DNA from 2 places in the Mesorhizobium sp. M0587 genome. Region 2 is predicted to be linked to the other one. Evidence: riboswitches for the same ligand, from Rfam matches in the RefSeq annotation. Region 2 holds a riboswitch; the other holds the start of a gene.
The links. A riboswitch is a leader RNA that binds a small molecule or an ion and turns the genes downstream of it on or off. The one in region 2 is predicted to bind S-adenosylmethionine.
Positions count from the first base shown of each region.

Region 1: it holds a riboswitch for S-adenosylmethionine, as region 2 does, so the genes downstream of both, NKI49_RS23465 (O-succinylhomoserine sulfhydrylase) here and metX (homoserine O-acetyltransferase MetX) in region 2, are expected to answer to the same signal.

Region 1 is NZ_JAMYQP010000029.1:76,721-80,126, reverse strand. It holds gene NKI49_RS23475 (ABC transporter substrate-binding protein) at 1-221, opposite strand, end outside; gene NKI49_RS23470 (2'-deoxycytidine 5'-triphosphate deaminase) at 322-1,416, opposite strand; SAM riboswitch at 1,557-1,634, shown strand; gene NKI49_RS23465 (O-succinylhomoserine sulfhydrylase) at 1,691-2,881, shown strand; gene NKI49_RS23460 (ceramide glucosyltransferase) at 2,912-3,406, opposite strand, start outside.
Region 2 is NZ_JAMYQP010000017.1:34,095-37,500, forward strand. It holds gene NKI49_RS17135 (DUF1330 domain-containing protein) at 1-145, shown strand, start outside; gene metW (methionine biosynthesis protein MetW) at 155-769, opposite strand; gene metX (homoserine O-acetyltransferase MetX) at 828-1,994, opposite strand; SAM riboswitch at 2,100-2,177, opposite strand; gene hisC (histidinol-phosphate transaminase) at 2,313-3,406, shown strand, end outside.

The sequences.
Region 1 (3,406 bases), on a different contig from region 2:
GTGACGATTTCGCACTCGACCTTCATCTGCACGCACAGGGCGTTTGCGATGTCGATATCGAAGCCGACGACCTTGCCGTCCGACGTGATGGTGTTGAACGGCGGATAGGCGCCCTCGGTGCCGATCTTGATTTTTTCCGCCGCCTCGGCCGACAGCGAGCCGGCACCGAGCGCCAGCATGGCGGCCGCCGCCCCCGACAGGATCCATTTCGAAATCTGCATCTTCTTGTTCCCCTTGAGTGCCGTCATGTCGAGGCCGGCAACGGCAGCCAAGCATGGCCCGCCATGACAGGCAAGTATTTTGCCTGACTGGAATCGACGTTCAGCGCGCGGCGCGAAAATGCTTCGACAATTTCAGGCCCTGCGCCTGGTAGTTGGAGCCGAGATCGGTGCCATAGAGCGCCTGTGGCCGTTTCAGCATGTGTTCGTAGACCAGCCGGCCGACGATCTGGCCATGATCGAGAATGAACGGCACTTCATGGCTGCGCACTTCGAGCACCGCCCGGCTGCCGGTACCGCCAGCCGCCGAGTGACCGAAGCCTGGATCGAAGAAACCGGCGTAGTGAACGCGAAACTCGCCGACCAATGGATCGAAGGGTGTCATCTCAGCGGCGTAAAGCGGGGGCACATGCACCGCCTCCTGGCTGACCAGGATGTAGAACTCGTCCGGGTCGAGCACCAATTCGCCGGCGCCGCTCTTGTGGATCGGCTCCCAGAAATCGACGACCTCCTGTGCTGCGCGCTTGTCGACGTCGACGAGGCCGGTGTGATGCTTGCCGCGATAGCCGACCAGCCCGCTTTGATCGCCTTTGAGGTCGATCGACAGCGCGATGCCGCCGCCGGAGATGTTCGGCGGCTCGGTGGCGACAAGCATCTCGGCGCGATGCAACTCGCTCAGTTCGGCCTCCGACAAGAGCGCGTTGCCGGTGCGGAAGCGTATCTGCGACAGGCGCGAGCCAGTGCGCGCAACGATCGGGAAGGTGCGCGGGCTGACTTCGAGGTACAGCGGGCCATGGTAGCCGGCGGCGATCTTGTCGAACTCGTGGCCGCGGTCGGTCATGACACGGGTGAAGATGTCTAGCCGTCCGGTCGAGCTCTTCGGATTGGCCGAGGCGGAAATCTTCGCCGGCAGCGCCAGGGTTTCGAGCAGGGGCACGATATAGACGCAGCCGGTTTCCAGCACGGCGCCGTCGGCGAGGCTGATCTCGTGCAGCTTCAACCGGTCGAGTTTTTCCGACACCTTGTGGTTGGGCCCGGGCAGGAAAGAAGCGCGCACCCGCCAGGCCTTGTCGCCAAGCCTCAGATCGAGGCTGGCCGGCTGGATCTGGTCGGCATCGAGCGCGCGCGGCGACTTCAGCGCGCCGGACTGGAACAGCGCCGAAATGTCCTGATCGGGAAGAATGCCTGTCTGCCGCAAAGGCCGCCTGCTCCAAGACCGGGCGATTTCTTGTCGCAGATCCCTGCCGCAAAACCGTGGAACGCTTCTGCCGAACCTGCTTGGTACAACTCTCTTAATGAAGCCGACAATTGACGCAAGCGTGGCGCGGGTCTAAAGGGTCGTTATCCCGTGGTGATTTGGCCGGTCGGCTTGCAGCCACGTTAAACAAGTCGCTAAAGGACCGTCGGGCCGCGAGGCCGTATGGACCGGTTGCGACTTTCGCGGCCGGTTTTTTTGTGTCTGGAACAAAACAATGAGCACCAAGAAGCGTAACTGGAAACCTCAGACCGCACTCGTGCACGGCGGAACCCTGCGTTCCGGCTTCGGCGAAACCTCCGAGGCGATGTACCTGACCCAAGGTTATGTCTATGAAACGGCGCAGGCCGCCGAAGCTCGCTTCAAGGGCGAGGAACCGGGCTTCATCTATTCGCGCTACGCCAATCCGACCGTCGACATGTTCGAGAAGCGCATGTGCGCGCTGGAAGGCGCGGAGGATGCACGCGCCACGGCCTCCGGCATGGCGGCGGTGACGGCGGCGCTCCTGTGCAGCGCCAAGGCTGGCGACCACATCGTGGCGGCGCGCGCGCTGTTCGGCTCCTGCCGCTGGGTGGTCGAGACGCTGGCACCGCGGTACGGCATCGAGGCCACGCTGGTCGACGGCACCGACATCGCCAACTGGGAAAAGGCGGTCAGGCCCAACACCAAGCTGTTCTTCCTGGAAAGCCCGACCAACCCGACGCTGGAAGTCGTCGACATCGCCGCCGTCGCCGCGCTTGCCAATTCGATCGGCGCGCGGCTTGTCGTCGACAATGTCTTTGCCACGCCCTTGCAGCAGAAGCCACTGCAGCTCGGCGCGCACATCGTCGTTTATTCGGCGACCAAACACATTGACGGCCAGGGCCGCTGTCTGGGCGGCGTGATCCTGTCGGACAAGAAGTGGATCGATGAGAATTTGCACGATTATTTCCGCCACACAGGTCCGAGCCTGTCCCCCTTCAATGCCTGGACGCTGTTGAAAGGCCTGGAGACGCTGCCCCTGCGCGTGCGCCAGCAGACGGAGAGCGCCGGCAAGATCGCCGATTTCCTGGCCGAGCAGCCGCAGATTGCCCGCGTCATCTATCCCGGCCGCGCCGACCATCCGCAGGCCGATATCGTCAGGAAGCAGATGTCGGGCGGCTCGACGCTGATCTGCCTCGAGGTCAAGGGCGGCAAGCAGGCGGCCTTCGCCTTGCAGAACGCGCTGGACATCGTGCTGATCTCCAACAATCTCGGCGACGCCAAGAGCCTGATCACCCATCCAGCGACAACGACGCACAAGAATTTGAGCGACGAGGCGCGGGCCGAACTCGGCATCGGGCCGGGTACGCTCAGGCTGTCGGTCGGCCTGGAAGATAGCGACGATCTTCTGGAAGACATCGCACAGGCGTTGAAGGCCGCAATATAGGATCGGCCCAGGTAGCGCGCCTGGCTGCCATCAGGCACTCGACGGCGTCTCTTCCAGTTCGGCGGCCTTGGTGCCAATGGTCATCGCGTTGCCGCGCCAGTCGACGGCGCCGCCAAGCCAGCCGCGCGCCCACATCCCCGGCACGATCATGTCGCGCATCATCATAGCCGCGATCATGCGCGGCGACAGGTGCCAGCCCTTGCCCCAAGCCAGGGCGCATTCCGGAAGATAGAAGGCCGCCAGCACGGCGACGAAGGTCAGCGGCAGGCTGAAACCGGCACTCGCCGCCGCTACCAGCGCAAGCACCAGCGGCACCGCGGCGCCGGTCAGGATTTCGGGCGCGAAGAAGAGCGGGAAGGTGACGCGGCGCAGTCGCGCCCAACGGGCCTGGCGCGACCAGATCTCGCCAAGCGTGCGCCGGCCGAGCGGCTGCTCGAACGGCGAGGAAACGAGATTGACGCGCAAGCCGAGGCCGTTCACCAGTTTGGTCGCGGCGGCGTCCTCGGCGATCTCAGCCGCCAGCGC
Region 2 (3,406 bases):
CGCCGACCGGCAGCATGCGCGCCGCTGGTACCATTCACCAGCCTATCAGGCGATACTGTCGCTGCGGACCGATAATTCCGAGGCTGACGTGGTATTCGCCGACGGTGTCGAACATCCACACAAGGCCACCGATATCCTGGAGTAGGACTAGGCTTTATCGCTTCAGCAAAAACACTGCCTGCTGGCCGAAGAAATTCCAGAACCACCACGGCATCGACAGGCCGATCTTCTGGCCGTTGGCGTCGAGCGCGGTTGCCCTCTCCACCGTCGCGCCAAGCTCGTCGCACAGATTGACGAAGTCGCGGATGGTGCAGAAATGGATGTTGGGCGTGTCGTACCAGGAATAGGGCAGGTCCTTGGTCACCGGCATGCGGCCCTTGACGAACAGCGACAGGCGCACCCGCCAATGCCCGAAATTGGGGAAGGAAACGATGGCGCGGTTGCCGATCCTGAGCAATTCGTCGAGCACCAGTTTCGGATTGCGGGTCGCCTGCAAGGTCTGCGACAGCACGACGAAATCAAAACCCTTGTCGGGATAGAATTGGAGGTCCTTGTCGGCATCTCCCTGAATGACCGAGAGGCCGCGCGCCACGCATTCGTTGACACCGCGCTGCGACAGTTCAAGACCGCGGCCGTCGACCTGCTTGGTGTCCTGCAGCAATTCGAGCAGCAAACCATCGCCCGAGCCGACATCGAGCACGCGGGATCGCGGCGGGATGAGGTTGGCGACGACTTCGAGGTCGACGCGCTGGTCGCGGTTGACGCTCATGGTTCTTTCCTTGGCCAGGCACATTTTCCCAATCCGGACGATGCCCGATTTTGCCGGATCATAGACTTAGCCCTCTCGCCCTCGCGGCCGAGCCGATGAAGCCGTTGATGGCGGCAAACAGTTCCGGTTCGTCGAGCAGGAAGGCGTCATGGCCACGATCGGTCTCGATCTCGACGAAGGACACCGATGCGCCGGCGGCGTTGAGCGCATGCACGATCGAGCGGCTCTCCTCGGTCGGAAACAGCCAATCCGAGGTAAAGGACACCAGGCAGAAGCGGGTCTTGGTGCCGGCGAAGGCGTCGGCCAACAGGCCGCCATGGTCGGCGGCGAGGTCGAAATAGTCCATCGACCGCGTCATATAGAGGTAGGAGTTGGCGTCGAAACGATCGACGAAGGTCATGCCTTGATGGCGCAGATAGCTTTCGATCTGGAAGTCGGCGTCGAAGCCGAAGGTGAGCGCCTCGCGATCCTGCAAATTGCGGCCGAATTTGCGGTGCAGGGCAGCTTCCGAAAGATAGGTGATGTGGGCGGCCATGCGCGCCACCGCCAGCCCTTTTTCCGGGCGCTTGCCATGTTCGAAATATTTGCCGGCATGCCAGTCCGGGTCGGCCATCACGGCTTGCCTACCGACCTCGTGGAAAGCGATGTTCTGCGAGGAATGGCGGGCGCCAGTGGCAATCGGCAGCGCCGAGAAGACGCGCTCCGGATAGCTCGACGCCCATTGCAGCACCTGCATGCCGCCCATCGAGCCGCCGAGCACGCAAAACAGTTTTTCGATGCCGAAATGGTCGATCAGCATCTGCTGCGCGCGCACCATGTCGCGGATGGTGATGACCGGCAGGTCGAGCCCGTAGGGTTTGCCGGTGACGGGATTGGTCGAGGCCGGACCGGTGGAGCCAAGACAGCCGCCGATGACGTTGGAGCAGATGACGAAGAAGCGATTGGTGTCGATGATCTTGCCGGGGCCGATCAGCACTTCCCACCAGCCGGGTTTGCCGGTCACCGGATTGGTGCTGGCGACGTGCTGGTCGCCGGTCAGCGCGTGGCAGACCAGGATGGCATTGGAGCGGGCGTCGTTCAGCGTGCCGTAGGTCTGATAGGCGATCTGGAATGGCGACAGCAGCGTGCCGGCGTCCAGCTTCAGTGGCTTGTCCGCCCCAAAGCGCAACACCGGGCTCGACGGTTGGTCGGCCTCGTTGGTCTTCCCAGCGCGCAGAGCGGCCATTCGCATCTCTCTTGCTGCACCTTGCCTTGCGAAAATCGCCGCCGATGCGTTCGTCCGGCCGGCAGCGGACAACAAAAAACCGGCATTGCCTTCACAAAGCCGGTTACGTCCACGCAAACGGCCCTTTAGCGAATTGTTTAACGTGGCTGCAAGCCGACCGGCCAAATCACCACGGAACTGATGCTGCCCTTCTAGAACTCGCCCGCCTTGCCGTCAATGCCGAGGACTGGCCTCACTGCCAGCTCTCGACATTGCCGGTCACGGCTTGTATTTCCGCAGCGGCTTCCCTGCGGAAGCGTTCTCGACGGATTTTGCGACATGAGCCAGACACCGGATAAGGCACGTCCAACCCCGCGCGCGGGCATCATGGATATCGCTGCCTATGTGCCGGGCAAAAGTGCCGCGCCCGCCGGCGTCGTCAAGGTGTATAAGCTGTCGTCCAACGAGAACCCGCTCGGGCCCTCGCCAAAGGCGATCGAAGCCGCGCGCGAGGTCGCCGGAAAGCTCGACGTCTATCCCGATGGCACCGCCCGGCGGCTACGCGAGGCGATCGCCGAGGTGCATGGCCTCAACGCGCAGAACATCATCTGTTCCAACGGTTCCGACGAGATCCTCGGCCTGCTGGCGCAGACCTATCTCTCGCCCGGCGACGAGGCGATCTTCACCGAACATGCTTTCATGGTCTACAAGATCTACGTCCAGTCGGCAGGCGCCACGCCGGTCGCGGTCAAGGAGACCGACGAGCGAGCCGACATCGACGCGATGCTTGCCGCCGTCACGCCGCGCACCAAGATCGTCTTTCTCGCCAATCCCAACAATCCGACCGGCACCTATGTGCCGTTCCAGGAAGTGCGTCGCCTGCATGCGGGCCTGCCGCGCAACGTGCTTCTGGTGCTCGATGCCGCCTACGCCGAATATGTCCGCCGCAACGATTATGAGGCCGGCATCGAACTGGTCGGCAGCGCCGAAAACGTGGTGATGACCCGCACCTTCTCCAAGATCGGGCTTGGCGGCGCGCGGATCGGCTGGATGTATGCGCCGATGCACATCGTCGACGCGATCAACCGGGTGCGCGGCCCGTTCAACGTCAACGCGACGGCGATCGAAGCCGGTATCGCGGCGATCCGCGATCGCGCCCATGTCGAGCGCAGCGTCGCGCACAACGAGACCTGGCTGGCATGGCTGAGCGAGGAATTGACCAAGCTCGGATTGCGGGTGACGCCCAGCGTCGGCAATTTCATTCTTATCCATTTTCCCGACGACCAGAGGCATTCGGCAGCCGCGGCGGACGATTATCTGACGGCGCGCGGCTATATATTGCGGCGCGTTTCCGGCTATGGCTTTCCCAACGCGCTGCGCATGACCGTCGGTACCGAAGAGGCCAATCGCGGCGTTGTCGCCGCACTCACTAC